DNA from 2 places in the Bacillus sp. FJAT-45066 genome. Region 2 is predicted to be linked to the other one. Evidence: a T-box and tRNA genes for the amino acid it is inferred to sense, from the RefSeq annotation. Region 2 holds a T-box; the other holds one or more tRNA genes.
The links. The T-box of region 2 lies ahead of CDZ92_RS01380 (valine--tRNA ligase). A T-box ahead of a tRNA ligase gene usually reads a tRNA of that ligase, here a tRNA-Val.
Positions count from the first base shown of each region.

Region 1: it encodes a tRNA-Val, which carries the amino acid that the T-box ahead of CDZ92_RS01380 (valine--tRNA ligase) is inferred to sense. The anticodon was not compared.

Region 1 covers NZ_NISQ01000001.1:1,933,263-1,941,078, reverse strand. Annotated here, with positions in the region: gene CDZ92_RS09885 (aliphatic sulfonate ABC transporter substrate-binding protein) at 1-733, shown strand, start outside; gene CDZ92_RS09880 (SCO family protein) at 795-1,385, shown strand; gene CDZ92_RS09875 (DinB family protein) at 1,452-1,916, shown strand; gene CDZ92_RS09870 (GNAT family N-acetyltransferase) at 1,918-2,796, shown strand; gene CDZ92_RS09865 (HD domain-containing protein) at 2,858-3,406, opposite strand; gene CDZ92_RS09860 (hypothetical protein) at 3,482-3,721, opposite strand; gene CDZ92_RS09855 (cytochrome c oxidase assembly protein) at 4,024-4,833, opposite strand; gene CDZ92_RS09850 (DUF2243 domain-containing protein) at 4,823-5,308, opposite strand; tRNA gene CDZ92_RS09845 (tRNA-Val) at 5,445-5,516, shown strand; partial or broken gene CDZ92_RS09840 (LUD domain-containing protein) at 5,573-5,697, shown strand; gene CDZ92_RS09835 (hypothetical protein) at 5,858-6,133, shown strand; gene CDZ92_RS09830 (RNA polymerase sigma factor) at 6,273-6,797, shown strand; gene CDZ92_RS09825 (hypothetical protein) at 6,787-7,554, shown strand; gene CDZ92_RS09820 (lmo0954 family membrane protein) at 7,773-7,816, shown strand, end outside.
Region 2 covers NZ_NISQ01000001.1:280,523-288,338, forward strand. Annotated here, with positions in the region: gene spoVID (stage VI sporulation protein D) at 147-1,370, shown strand; gene ysxE (spore coat protein YsxE) at 1,455-2,486, shown strand; gene CDZ92_RS20555 (methyl-accepting chemotaxis protein) at 2,509-3,138, opposite strand; partial or broken gene CDZ92_RS20560 (protoglobin domain-containing protein) at 3,271-3,810, opposite strand; gene CDZ92_RS01375 (hypothetical protein) at 3,996-4,184, opposite strand; T-box leader at 4,377-4,617, shown strand; gene CDZ92_RS01380 (valine--tRNA ligase) at 4,772-7,417, shown strand; gene CDZ92_RS01385 (bifunctional folylpolyglutamate synthase/dihydrofolate synthase) at 7,710-7,816, opposite strand, start outside.

The DNA of each region.
Region 1 (7,816 bases), 1.7 Mb from region 2:
TGGATTAGTAGGACCAGGACCAGCGATGAACAACTATGCAAGTGGAGCAGACGTAAAAGTAATTGCAGGTGCTTCATCAGGTGGTACTGTTATAATTGCAAGTAAAGAAAGTGGAATTACTTCTATTGAAGGTTTAGATGGAGCTACATTTATTACACCTGGAATTGGGTGTACACATGATGTTCAGATGGAAACTTTCTTAAAAGATTTCGGCCTAACTTCTTCTCGTATTGGTGGTTCGATGCAACATGTAACTGGGAACCCTGCTCAATACGGTGGAATGTTTGAAACTGGTCGTGTTCAAGCAGCAGCGGTCCCTGAGCCATGGGCGTCTGTATTATCCATTGAATTTGGAGCTAACATCATTGTAGATAGTAATGAAATCTCTTACGGTGAAACATTACCGAACACGATTTTTGTTACAAGCGGAAAATTAATTAATGAAAAACAACATCTTGTAGAAAAGTTAATGGAAGCACATCTTCAATCTGTAAAATTCATTGAAGAAAATCCAGAAGAAGCAAAAGAAATTGCAATTAAATCTATTAAAGAAACGACAAATCATGAATTATCACGTGAAATCGTTGATAGTGCATGGGAACGTATTCGTTTCACATATGAAGTAGATGCAGAGGTTGTTCAAGAATTTGCAAACTCTTCATTCGACCTTAAGTTCTTAACAGAAAAACCAGATTTCGCAAACTTTATTGATACTAGTTTTGTGAATCGTTAACACAACAAAAAGGTGTCAGGCTATAATAGCCTTTGACACCTCTTTTGTGGGAGGATATGTAATGAAGAAAAAATGGGGACTATTTCTTTTACTAGTATTGTTAACAGCTTGCCAACAAAAAGAAGATATAAACTTAGATGATATTTTTAATATGAAGTTTGAAGTAAGAGAGCTTGAAGGTGTAAATGAACAGGGGACTACATTTCAAACAGGTGAACTTAAAGGGGAGGTTTGGTTAGCAAACTTTATCTTTACAAACTGTGATACGGTTTGTCCTCCGATGACTGCTAATATGGCACGAGTGCAACGTCATCTGAAAGAAGTTGGTTTGGAAGATGTGAGAATAGTATCTTTTAGTATTGATCCTGAGTATGATACGCCTGATAAGCTTATAGAGTATGGTAATTTATTTGATGCCGACTTTTCAAATTGGGATTTTGTTACTGGCTATACGCAACAAGAAATTGAACGATTTGCTAACATTTCTTTTTTAGTTCCAGCTGCAAAGATTGAAGGTAGTAATCAATTTACACATACTACCGCAATGTATCTTATAGACAAGGATGGATTTGCGCGAGAAAGTTATAGTGGAACTGATTTGGAAGTGGAGTTAATTGAAGAAGGTATTAAGAGAATAAAGGGAAACAAATAGAAGGAATATTATATTATTTGTAGAAACACTCATATTATTGAGTGTTTTTTATTTGGGGGAGAATTTATGGTAAGCGAAAAGGTATTATTTAATCAGCTAGTTTCATTTAGAGAAGATTTATTATTTGTATTAGAAGATGTAACAGAGGAAGAATCGGAATTAATACCAAAAGGATTTAGAAATAATATCCATTGGAATATGGGACATATTTTATTAGATCAATATATGTGGATATATTTCCAGTTAGAAGAAGAGATGCCTTACGATTACTTAGAGAAATATTTTGGCTATGGAACTACTCCTGATCACTTTTCAAATGAAACACCAACGTATTCTGAATTATTATCCTTATTAAAAGAACAGACAAACAAGATAAGAGAAACATTTTCAAATAGATTAAGTGAAAAACTTTTGAAGGTTACAGAGCTTGAAATGAGTACAGTAGGAGAAGTATTACCAAGAACTATGTATCATGAAGGATTACATATTGGAACTATTATCACAATGAAAAAGCTTATTAGAGGTATGTAACTTGAATATTCTATTTGAACAAACTCACAACTTAAATAATGAACAATTTAAAGATGTTATTCATTTACTCGAGCGATGTGAAAGCTTCGACAAAGTGGAGATTGCATCAAGTATAAACGTTTCGATGTTGGAAAATGCAGAAGAAAAACATTTATATTTTATTTTAGGATATGAGAATTTAAGATTGGTAAGTTTTCTAGGTTTGTACTCTTTTATTGATAGTGAAAAAATTGAAATCGCAGGAATGGTGCACCCTGATTTCAGACAAAAAAAGATTTTTTCAACCATGTTAAATTCAGGGCTAACTATTTGTAAAGAAAGAAACGCTAAAGAAATCTTATTTGTATGTCCTAGTAGATCAAATGCTGCAAAAGGGTTAATGAAAAAACTAGATGCACCTTACAGTTTTTCCGAATACACGATGGAACTAAAAGAATATGTTCCTATACTTGGAGAGTCTGAAATAACATTGTTGAAAGCTGAAGCGGAAGATATTGATATTGTCACGTCCTTATTGCTAGATGGCTTCGATTTTGGTGGGGACCCTGAAAGTGTAAAACCGTTAATAAGGCGTAACTTAAATAAAAGCGGATACGATTTATTTGTTGTTAAAGATGAAGAAAATGAAGTTTATGCAACTTTGACCGTTTCAGATGAAAAACAATCGTACTATATTAGTGCATTTACTGTGGCGAAGTCCAAAAGGGGACAAGGATTAGGGAGAAAAATATTACGAGAAACAGTAGAGCATATTAGAATGAGAAATAGTAAGTTAATCCGATTAGATGTAGATGTGAAAAATGAAAATGCGCTTGGTTTATATGAAGGTGTTGGATTTAGGAAAGTTAGTGGGTATGATTATTATAGTTATAAAATATAATCGTAAGCGATTTCATAAGTATGTAAATGAAAGAGGTTAATAGGACCTCTTTTATTTATGTTTAGAAAGATGATAAGTTTTGGGAATTTGCTTCTCGTGTTGGAAGATAAACATCAATGAGTTGATCTAATTTTTGAAGTTTTTCAAGGGCAGTAGATTTGTCCATCTTTTTATAGTGATGCATTCCGCCTTTTTGCTCATCAGCTTCATCAGCATGCTTCACTACTTTTTGTAATGGAGTTCGTTTAATTTGTGCTTCAGGCAAATACGAATCTGTATGCAAAAGTATGGCAACTGATATTTCTTTTGCTGCTTGTGAGTTTTCACCTAAGCGAATGAGCAATTTATGTGCACGCTCTGCACCTTTAATCGCATGAATATCATTTTCACGATATAAATCATAATCCCACTTCCCGTTACGATACCATTCATAATGACCGATATCATGTAAAAGAGCTGCTTTTGTTGCCAAATCTATATTTACGTTATATTTGAATGCTAAATGAAAGGCTTCCTCGGTCACTGCAACAGCATGTGCAATTCCTGAACGTTGCAAGTATTTTTGGGTAATTCCATGTAAAAAAATATCCGATAAAGTTACGTTTCTCACTTCAATCCCTCCTATGATGTAGTGTCATGTTCAAAAGTGTTTCTTTACAGGTTAACATATTGGAGAGGGATTTGGCTATAGGCAAAAGTTGTTATTACATAACGTGAAACTTTTTTCTTTCAAGCGTTGACAAGATAAAATATTTTCTATCTTAAATGTCCGTTTTGTTTTTCTTAGATAACAAAAGCCAATAAGGTGTGTGTCTCCAATATGAATAATACGTACTGCTCTTTGAGTTAATTCCCCATTACGAGCTTCGTAAATCATTTCAATAGGAATATTGTGATAAAAATATTTTTCTAATAACTTTTTCACGATCATCACCTCCTGCTATTATTATATGCGAACACGCGTTCTTTATGCAAGTGTCGAAAAATAAAATTATTGTCGAAAATATTAGAATATTGTTGAATTTGTGGATACATATAGAATATGATAAGTAAGTAAGGGATGACACAGATAATTTTGGAGGGAAATATGTCTGTTTTTTTATCAATGCTCCTTTTTTGGAAAAAAGGGAAAAAGCAATGCCTCTATTGCGGACAAACAACTACACATAAGCACATTTGTAAACCGTGTTCAGATAATAGGAAAGAAAAGCTAGGGTTTTAATGTAGTTAAACTCCTAGCTTATTATTTTGTATAATCGACCTTGGTCGTGTTGAATTGTACCATTGAAGACAGAGAATAAATATAATCATTGCATCAATAAGGTCACCTAAATAATACATAAGTATGGCACCGTTTTCTGTTTGAATTTGCGCTACGCCAACTGGTGGATGTGCATATATATGCTTGGATAAAATGCCATGACCAGCAAGAGCGAAAATGAACACAAGTGATCGATAATAAAATGATCTTCTATGCATAATCGGATCTATGTAAATCATGGATATGGTAAATAAATATCCAGCTAAAAATACGTGCAAATGGATTGCTACGTAAAGTACTACACTTTGATGCATCATGTAAAACAAATCTGTCGTGTAAAGGAACCATAGACCACCAACATTCAAAATACTCGTCACCACAGGGTCTGTATAAAACTTACAAATCCTACTTTTTAAGAAAGATGTGAGTTTTCGGGCCTTATCGACAGAAAGTGTTCGTAGCAACAGCTTTATTGGTGTAGAAAGAGCGATTAATAATGGTGCCAGCATACCTAGTAATAAGTGCCCGACCATGTGGTAGACAAAATCGGAGTGACTTCGTTGCGAGACTGGTCCAACAACTGCAACTAGAGCACTCAGAGATCCAAGAACAAAAAAAGTAAGTCGTTTGTAAGGCCACCGTTTATGTTTTGAATTAGAAATGATTACGGCAAGAAAATAGCCTATGAAAGCTAAGAAAAATGGAATAGCCAATATTACTTGAGTATAAGTCGTAAAAGTGTGATCTAAATGATGCAGATGTAAGTTACTGTTCATTGGCTATATTCTCACTATTTTTGTTGTAATTTGTACGATAAATAAGGATAGCACCAACGATTATCATAGCAATGGCGATTACATTCCATACGATATCGTATATAATTACGTTTTCTACGTATCGAATTTGATGGATGCGCATTATTTTATGTTGAATGATACCATCGTAAAGCTGGAATGCACCCGTTCCAAATATTACGGCACCCCACCAACGCTTTTTCCTAAAAGCATTTCTCCTTTTTAAGTCTGCGAGCATAAACAATCCCCCAATGGTGGCAAAAAAGCTAAATGCATGAAATAAGCCATCCGAAACTAATCCAATCTCCCGTGTGGATTTATCATAAAAGTGGTGCCAGTGTAGCAGTTGGTGGAATAATGTTTCATCAATAAATGCAACTAATCCTAATCCGAACAAAATTCCAGATATTACGTTACGTTTACTGTAAAGTAAGAGTGTATCGTGATTGTTTGTCATCTAAAATCTCCTTTCATATCCTTGTAAGTTTAGTTTTGCCAAAGTTTCACAAAAATAAAGGTAATGGATTAAATGACAGAATGTTGCTAATATGAGAAGTGTTGTACTATAATGAAGTTATAGTTAACAATATTGCGACTTGATAGTTCAGTGGGAGAACACTACCTTGACAGGGTAGGGGTCGGGGGTTCGAATCCCTCTCAGGTCATACCGAAACCAAGCTGTTTATAACTTGCTTGGTTTTTTAAAATTAAATAGAAAATTAAAGAAATTGCATTATGTATTAACTTTATTACGGTCCGAGTAATTCTGCAGATATTGAATTAAATTTAGTCGTAGGAGTTCATGGACCAATAAAAGCGACTTACAAAGTGGTAGATGAAATGTAAAAAATTAACTTCCTTGGTTATTTTGCCAAGATGTGGTATACTATAAAGAGAAAAAACTGACATTACTAAAGAGGACTATTTTCAAATGTGGAAAGTAGTACTCTTTTTTATTACTTATCCCTAAGCCTCTGGAAAAAAGAAGTACAGGAGGAAACACATCATGCTTGCAAAAATCAAAAAAGTTAAGCTCAGTAAGGAAGGAAAGAATCCTATCTACAAAGCGGTGTTAGAGTGCCCGGAAGGTCATCAACTCTATGTACATTTTGACTATACTCGCTCCACAAACAAGTTCTGGCCGTTAGAAGTAAATTATAATGGTGAGAACAAAGGAGTAAAACTTGCTTGGTATACAAGAAAAGTAGAAAAAACAACAGTTGAAGCTTTCTTAGAGGGCATCGCAAAGAAAATAAATAAAAAATATGCATATGATATGTAAATAGGAAAGAGAAGAGATGAAATGTCTCTTCTCTTTTTTTGCTGTTCAGGTAAAAAATTAATTAAATTATATAAAATGTGCGATAAAGGCAAGTGTTGTTCGTCTAAGTATATAAGGGAAAACGAAAGTGGTGGTTAAGATGTCTAACGAACAACAAATTTCAGATTGGTTTCAAGAATACAGTGACGACATCTATCAATTTTTATTATATAGATTAAGTTCAACAGACGTAGAAGATCATGTGCAAGAAGTTTTTATAAAAGCTTTTAGAGGAATTAAGCGATTTAAAGGAGATTCAAGCCCGAAAACGTGGCTATATTCTATAGCAAGAAATGTAGCCATCGATGAGTTAAGAAAGAAAAAACGAGAAAAGTGGAAGTATATGATTTTATTTGAGAGTAAAAGTAATGAGAAACAAAGTAGTACTGATTTAACCCCTGAGAAGCATTACTTTTTATCTGAGGAGCACAAAGAGGTAATTGCAGCAATACATACATTAAATGATGCCTATCAAGAAGTACTAATAATGAGAGGAGTGAAAGAGCTTTCGGTAGAAGAAACCGCCGAGGTATTAGGTTGGTCCGCTGCAAAAGTTCGCTCCACTCATTTTCGTGCCAAACAGGCTTTATTAGTAAGGTTAGGAGGAATTGAAGATGGAGAATAAGTTTAAAAAGTTAGATGAAAAATTAAAATCAATCCCTAAACCTACTATAAACAAAAAAAGAAAACAAAAAATGTATGAGAAAATAATTAGTACGAAAGAAGTAGTGACGGATAAAATATTAGTATTCTTGTTGTCAATTCTTTTCATCTATTTAGGGTTTAAACTGGTGAGCGGTACGTTTGATGGATATATTTTCTATCCATTGGGATTAATTTTATCTAAATTCGAGGGTCTATATACAATTTTGACTATTTTTATTTCCATACTAGCAATCATTGCTATTTTCGTCATATCCTATGTATTCGCTTATAAAGTGAGTGACTATCTATCAACTAAGAATAAAAGTTTTTCTATTAAAATAGTCTTAACTTTTCTCATTATGTTTTTTATAGCTCACAACCTAATGGCACCATATTTTTATACAGAAAATTTTTTGAAAAATCGTGCGGTACAACTTATTGAAATGCAACATGAATTGCATGATGAAGAGTTGACCGAAGAAGAATTTGAAAAAATAACCAAAAATGTATATGGTGAAAACAGATATACTAGCAAAAATAACTTAGAATTATTAGAAATAAAAGAAATCAAATTCGAGCGTCGCTATAGTAGGTTCATTTATACAGCCGAAATTACAGTAAAAGAAACACGTGACGGCCAAGAAAATATAGAAAAGTATACCTATAACTATGAGTTCTACTCAAAAAGAGGAAAGTTTTACATGAGTGGGTGGTTATATAAGGTATATAACGATTAAAAGTATGAAGCTGTTCAATCCAGATTGAAGAATTGAATAGCTTTTTTACGTTTGTGCTATAAAGACTTACCCTCCATAAGCCCCAAGTCCTATCATAAAATATAGCTCAGGCTCATTATTCCAATCATTTATAAAGGATAAGATAGAGACATGAAAAGGAAATGAAATAATCGTTTCCTTCACCCAACCCCAGAAAATAAATGAAAGGAGCAATAAAAATGAAAAAAATAGGTTTGTTTTTAATCGGCCTTATCGCCTTCTT
Region 2 (7,816 bases):
AGTTTCACCACGTATTGAAAACAAAGATATAGACAAAACGGTAAAAAACTCTATTTTTCAAAAAATAATCATATTTCATCACTAAGACTCATACACATTTTTAGTGACATAGTAAAATTTTTTATAGATTGAAAGGAGGAAGCCCTTTGTCTTCAGAACAACAATCGTGCTTACGTTTTTCAGTAGAGGAGTCTGTATGGTTTCAAAAAGGACAGGAAGTTAGCGAACTTATGTCTATTTCATTAGATCCTGATATACAAATCTTTGATCAAGATCAATACGTTTCCATAAGGGGAGCTTTATATTTAACAGGGGAATATCAAGTGGAACAACAAGAAGATCCAACGTATGAACCGGTAAATTTAGCTCGTTTAGTGGAAAACGTGGAAGAAAGAGAAGATGGTTGTTTTGAATTAAACCACCGTTTTCCTGTAGATATAACGATTCCGAAAAATCGCATTCAAAATCTAGAAGACATATTTGTTTCGATTGAATCGTTTGACTACCATTTACCAATGCGTGGATGCTTGCAACTTGATGCAGAGTTATCTATTTCAGGAATTTATGGCCATCAACAAAGTGTGCCACAAGTAGCAGAACAACAAGAGCAAGAGGAAGAAAGAGAATTAGAACCTCTTTACCTTAATGGACAAGAAGAGGAAGAGGATGAGCCATATAATCCATTTAAGTTTTATAGTGAATCAGATGATTCATTTGGAGTAGAGCAAAATGAGGAAACGGTTAGAGATGCATACTACCAAAATCTAAGTCAAGAATCTGTTAATCAAGAAGAAGCAGATGAAGTGGATTATAGCGAGGTATTACGTCAAGAAACAGAGGCTGTATCGCCGGAATATCAAAATGAAGATGAACAAGAAGAACTAGAGCACGAAGAAGACTTCGATACATTTGAAGTAGAAGTCAGAAAAGATGCAAATATAAGCGAAACACAAGAAGATGACTATGCAAATAATCCTTTCTCAGCACCTAACTATGCGTTCCAGTCTAAGCAAGAGGAAGTAGAAGAAAAAGAAGAAAATGTTATTTCTTTCTTAGCTAGACGTGAAGAAAAACAAGAAACACCTAAAGCTGTAGTGAAGCAACAACAACAGCCCCAAGAGCAATGTGAAGCAGAACGTGACGAGAATGATCTCAGTCTAACAAAGTTCTTTGCGAGTGAAGATAATGGTGAGGACTTTACACGTTTAAAAATCTGTATTGTCCAAGACGGAGACACAATGGATACAATTGCGAAACGCTATGATATAACGATTCAACAATTAATTAGGGTGAACCGTTTATCCACAGAAGACGACATCCATTCTGGCCAACTACTATACGTACCAGCTACTGCATATTCAAACTCTTAAGCTAAAAACATGTGAGTTAGGGTTTCCCTTTCTCACATCTTTTTTATTGGGATGACACAAAAAATAGAAAGAGAGTTTTTGCAAATGTCAAACGAAAAACAATATGTGGAACAAGTGTTAGCGCAATACAACATCCAACCCGAACTACTTCAACAATACGGAAAAGTCTGGAGAGTTGGCACAAAAAAAGACACGTTTGCGTTAAAAAGAATAAATAAGCGGGACGCATACAGCTTATTCATGAACATTCATTCCATGTACCAAAGAGGAATTCAGTCGATCGTACCAATCTATAAAACTAATCAAGGATATTACTATGTAGAAGACCAACAAGATGTATACTATTTAATGCCTTGGATAGAAGCAAAAGAAGAGAGAGAAGTCGACTTTAAAGATAGTCTGCTTTTTAAAGAACTGGCAAAGCTTCATAACTTAACCGTTCAAGAAAAAGAGTATGAGGAAAAGGATATAACAGACTTTTTTACTAAAACATCAGAAGCGTGGAAAATTAATGCAGAGAGATTAGAGAAATATGTGGATGAATGTGAGAAGAAAACATATATGTCGCCATTCGAATTACAAGTTTGTACAGCAGCTCATGAAATCTCATTAGCAAACAAGTTCGCAAACAGTCAATTAGATAATTGGTATGAACAAATGAAAGAAGAAAAAAAGCATCGAACAACATTCACACATGGTAGAATATCTTTTCACCATTTTCTGAAAGACGAACAAGGAAGAGGGTATTTTACAAGTTGGGAGCGCTCGAGAAAGGCACCTCCTGCAAATGATATTGTTGCATTTTATCATCGTTATTTAAGCACATACCCTTTATACTGTGACGAGTGTGTAGACTGGTATTATGAATATCAAAAAGACTTTCCGTTAAGAGAAACAGAGAAATCATTAGCCTTGTGCCATTTAAGTTATCCGAGGCCATTTATGAATGTATTAAACAATTATTTAGAGAATAAAGAAAGTAATAAAAAAATGCGAAATGAAAGGGAATCAGTACGCAAACTACAAGATTCGTATTGGTTGGCAAAGAATATTGAATATGTAGCTGGACGAATTAATCAGATAGAAGAGCAAAAGAAAAACAGCGCTCAAACATAATAAAAGTTTGAGCGCTGCCGTTTTAAATACGTTCAGATTTTTTTAGTAAGTCTTCTGTTAATAGAGTTAAATTACTAGTGTTGTTTGAAATTTCATTGAAAGAAGAAACAATTGCCTCTAAATCTTCTTTATTTTGTTCAAACCTTTCTAAGTAATTGTCCATCTCCATTTTTACCGTCATTAATCCGCCTTTTACTTGCTGGATTTTCGTTTGTGATTGTTGAGTTGCTTCATTCATTGAACCAAATCTATTTGTTAAATTTACTATTTGGTTACTACTTTGTTCAATTTGCTTTTTAATTTGTGTGCTCATTACTTTACTATTTTCTGCAAGTTTCCTAACTTCGCTAGCAACAACGGCGAAGCCTCTACCTTCTTCTCCAGCACGCGCTGCTTCAATCGAGGCGTTTAACGCTAGTAGGTTTGTTTGATCTGCAATGTCATCAATACCTTTTGTCATCTCCACAATTTGTTCAGAGATTTCTTGAAGTGTTTTTATTTGTTGAAGTGATTCGGAAACATCGCTTGATACGACATTAAATGTTTCCATCATCACGTTCATTTGCTTTTCATTTTCATGTGTTAAATGTAAAAGGTTTGTACTACTTTTTTGTGTAATAGACGTATCTTTTAATACTTGTTCGGCTTTCATATTCACACTGTGGATCGTTGCTTCTGTTTGTTGAGCAGAAGCAGCAACTTCTGAGCCAATACCTGTCAATTCTTGCTGAAGGTGTAGATTACGTAGATTGGCTTCCTCTAGCAATTCCAAACGAGCATTTAAATAATTATCGACAACTAATTGTGAATCAAGGTTAAACAATTGTTGTACTGCCGTTAATAGCTCAGTAAGCTTTTCTGGTTCTTTATGAAATGCTTCTACAACTTTTGGTATTAAGAGTGATTGAATGGTGGAGTAGGATGCTAAAAACCAAGTTACTGGTAGTTGTGCCCCGTTATGTGTCTTACCAATTCTATCTCTTAAAGCAAAAAACTCATCATTTAAATCCCCACTTAATAAACTAGTAAAATATTGCACAAAAACAGCTTTTAATCGTTCTCTACTAGTTTTTGTTTTTGCAATATGTGTTAGTGTCGGTTGTTTATATAAATGATCTAATACTACATTTAGAAGTTCACTTAAATGCTCCTCAAATAATGGCTTTGCTTCTTTTAATACTTGTATATGTTTTTTCGTTAGACCCATATAATAAATACGAGATGCTAACTCTTTATTATCTACTTTCACTACTTCTTCGAGCGATGGTAATCTTAATTCTGGATGATACGTATGTACCTCTTTCTTCTTAAAAATTGCCAACATGCAATAGGACCCCTTTACTAGTTCGTTTCTCTCATTGTATAATATCGGCTAGTCCTAATCTATTTTGAATATGCTATATAAAATATAAATAAAATAAAATGTGTATTGTATGGAAGCGCAAGCCGGACCGCCATTAATAACGGGGACTTGCGCCAAAAATTATTAGTTGTGTTGTGTTTTTCTGATTAAATCCACTCAAGATGAAAGCAAACAGCTAGTATAATACAAAACGATAATATAAGAACGTCAAAGGTTGTTGGTAGAAAGATCGTTCGAATTCCTTGAAAAATGCAGATGGGAATAATGAATTGCGCCACTAATGCACGAATTTGTCTTAACCAGGGTGGTAGTGAATAAGGATTATACTTTCTCACAGTCGGTTCTCCTTTCTAACAATTACTTCTCAAAACTACTTATTAATACAACGTATGTAGAAACAAGAAAAATAGTGCCCAACCCAACACTTTTTTTCCACAGAGTGCATATTGTGTGAAAAAGGTGGAAATGCTTATTGACGTCACCTATCTTTTTTAGGTAACATATATAAGTAAATAATATATATGATTGTAAATACTGTGATTGGGAAGAGTACAGCGCAACCCCTTTAAGAGAGAGAAACCCGTGGCTGAAAGGTTTCTTAGGCAACGTTTCGTTGGAAGGTAGCCCATGAGTAGCTTCAATGAACATATGAACCATTAGTTGAAGCCGGTGAAGAGCCGTTATCTTTATTGAGAGTGCTAAAAATAATCTCATTATCTTTAGCAAAAAAAGGTGGTACCGCGAAACTTAACTCCTTTCGTCCTTTTAATTGGATGAAGGGAGTTTTTTTATTTAGTGGTTAGTGGATAGTCTTTAGTGGTTAGGTGTAAAAAAATCAATAGACATTCCTAACTATAAAACAATAGCCAAAGCTAACCACTAACCACTAACCACTAATCACTAAAAAGGAGGCATCAGTTTGATGGAAACTAAAGAAATCAATCTTCCAACCAAATATGATCCAAACACAGTAGAAGCAAACCGTTACCAGTACTGGTTAGACGGCAAATTTTTCGAAGCAACAAACGACCAAGGAAAAGAACCATACACAATCGTTATCCCACCACCAAACGTAACAGGTAGATTACACCTAGGCCACGCTTGGGACACAACATTACAAGATATCCTAACACGCATGAAGCGTATGCAAGGTTACGACGTACTTTGGTTACCTGGAATGGATCATGCTGGCATCGCTACACAAGCAAAAGTAGAAGAAAAACTTCGTAACGAAGGAATTTCTCGCTACGACCTAGGTCGTGAAAAGTTTGTGGAAGAAACATGGAAGTGGAAAGAGGAGTATGCTGAACATATTCGTCAGCAATGGTCCAAATTGGGGTTAGGCTTAGATTACTCTCGTGAGCGTTTCACATTAGATGAAGGGCTATCAAAAGCAGTTCGTGAAGTATTCGTTGCCCTTTACAAAAAAGGGTTAATCTATCGTGGCGAATACATTATTAACTGGGACCCTGCGACAAAAACAGCTCTATCTGATATCGAAGTTATTTACAAAGACGTACAAGGTGCGTTTTACCATATGCGTTACCCGTTAGCAGACGGTTCTGGTCATATTGAAGTAGCAACTACTCGTCCAGAAACAATGCTTGGAGATACGGCAGTAGCAGTTCACCCAGAAGATGAGCGTTACAAACATTTAATTGGCAAGAAGGTTATTTTACCTATCACGAATCGCGAAATTCCAATCGTTGGCGACGATTATGTTGATATGGAATTTGGTTCAGGTGCAGTGAAAATTACGCCAGCACATGACCCGAACGACTTTGAAATTGGAAATCGTCATAACTTAGAGCGTGTTCTAGTAATGAACGAAGACGGTACAATGAACGCTAACGCCTTAACATACAACGGCATGGACCGCTTTGAATGCCGTAAGCAAATCGTGAAAGACTTACAAGAAGATGGCGTTCTTTTCAAAATAGAAGAGCACATGCATTCTGTTGGTCATAGTGAGCGTAGTGGAGCAGTTGTGGAGCCTTATCTTTCTACTCAATGGTTTGTTAAAATGCAGCCTTTAGCAGATGAAGCAATTGCACTACAATCAAAAGAAGACAAAGTAAACTTTGTTCCAAATCGATTTGAAAACACATACTTACGTTGGATGGAAAACATTCGTGATTGGTGTATTTCTCGTCAACTATGGTGGGGACATCGAATTCCTGCTTGGTATCATAAAGAAACAGGTGAAGTTCATGTGGACCACGAACCACCAGCTGATATCGAAAACTGGGAGCAAGATACGGACGTATTAGACACATGGTTCAGTTCAGCATTATGGCCGTTTTCTACAATGGGCTGGCCAGAAACAGAATCAATTGACTACCAACGTTTTTACCCAACTTCAGCATTAGTAACAGGTTATGACATCATTTTCTTCTGGGTATCGCGCATGATTTTCCAAGGACTTGAGTTTACAGGCGAGCGACCATTCAAAGATGTACTTATCCACGGATTAGTTCGTGATGAGCAAGGGCGTAAAATGAGTAAGTCACTTGGTAATGGTGTAGACCCAATGGATGTTATCGATAAGTATGGTGCAGATTCTTTACGTTATTTCTTATCCACTGGAAGTTCTCCAGGTCAAGATTTACGTTTCTCTATGGAAAAAGTAGAAGCAACTTGGAACTTTGCGAACAAAATTTGGAATGCATCTCGTTTCTGCCTAATGAATATGGGAGATTTAAAATTCGAAGAAATCGACTTAACAGGTGATAAATCTGTTGCAGATAAATGGATTTTAACTCGCTTAAATGAAACGATAGAAACAGTAACGAAGCTAGCGGATAAATATGAGTTCGGTGAAGTTGGGCGTGTTCTTTACAACTTCATTTGGGATGATTTCTGTGACTGGTATATTGAGATGGCTAAATTACCACTTTACGGGGAGAATGAAGCGGCGAAGAAAACAACGCGTTCTATCTTAGCTTACGTATTAGATAACACGATGCGTTTATTACACCCATTCATGCCATTCATTACAGAGGAAATTTGGCAACAACTTCCGCATGAAGGTGAATCCATTACGGTTGCGAAATGGCCGGAAGTTCGTGCAGAGTTAACGGACAACGAGGCAGCAAGTGATATGCGTTTACTAGTAGATATTATAAGAGCAGTTCGTAACGTTCGTGCAGAAGTTAACACGCCAATGAGCAAGCAAATTAAACTTCTAGTTAAAACAAAAGATGAAACAATTACAGGTAAATTAGAAAGAAATCGTTCGTACTTAGAGCGATTCTGTAACCCAAGTGAATTATTAATTGGTACAGATGTATCGTTAGACGAGCAAGCTATGACAGCTGTTGTTACTGGTGCAGAGTTAATCTTACCTTTAAAAGGATTAATCAACATCGATGAAGAAATAGCACGACTAGAAAAAGAGTTAGCGAAGTTTGATAAAGAAGTGGAACGTGTACAAAAGAAATTATCGAATCAAGGCTTTATCGCAAAAGCTCCTGCAAATGTAATTGAAGAAGAGCGTGCGAAAGAAAAAGATTATGTGGAAAAGCGCAACGCAGTTCAACAACGAATTACAGAGTTAAAAGGATCCTAATAAAAAACAGCACTTACGGCATGACCGGGAGTGCTGTTTTACGTTTGTGACTTTCCAATGTGCTTTATGGACACTTGTAGTTGAATTTACCCTTGAGATGTCCATATAAAGAAAATAAAGACCAACTTTCAGTGTGAATAAATGCAAAGTGTCCATAAAAAGAAAATAAAGATCAACTGGCTCAAAATATAAATGAAACATGTCCGTAATAGAGTGGATTATGGACATATATTAACATTTCGAGACTTAAATTGGTCATAAAAATATAAACATTACTAAAAAGACCCAATAACTATAAATTTAGTAACTCATCCTTCCACACTTCCTTAGCACTACCAATTAATGATTGAGTACCTACAATAAAGATGACGGAAGGGGAGAGGTTTTTGGCGATTTTAA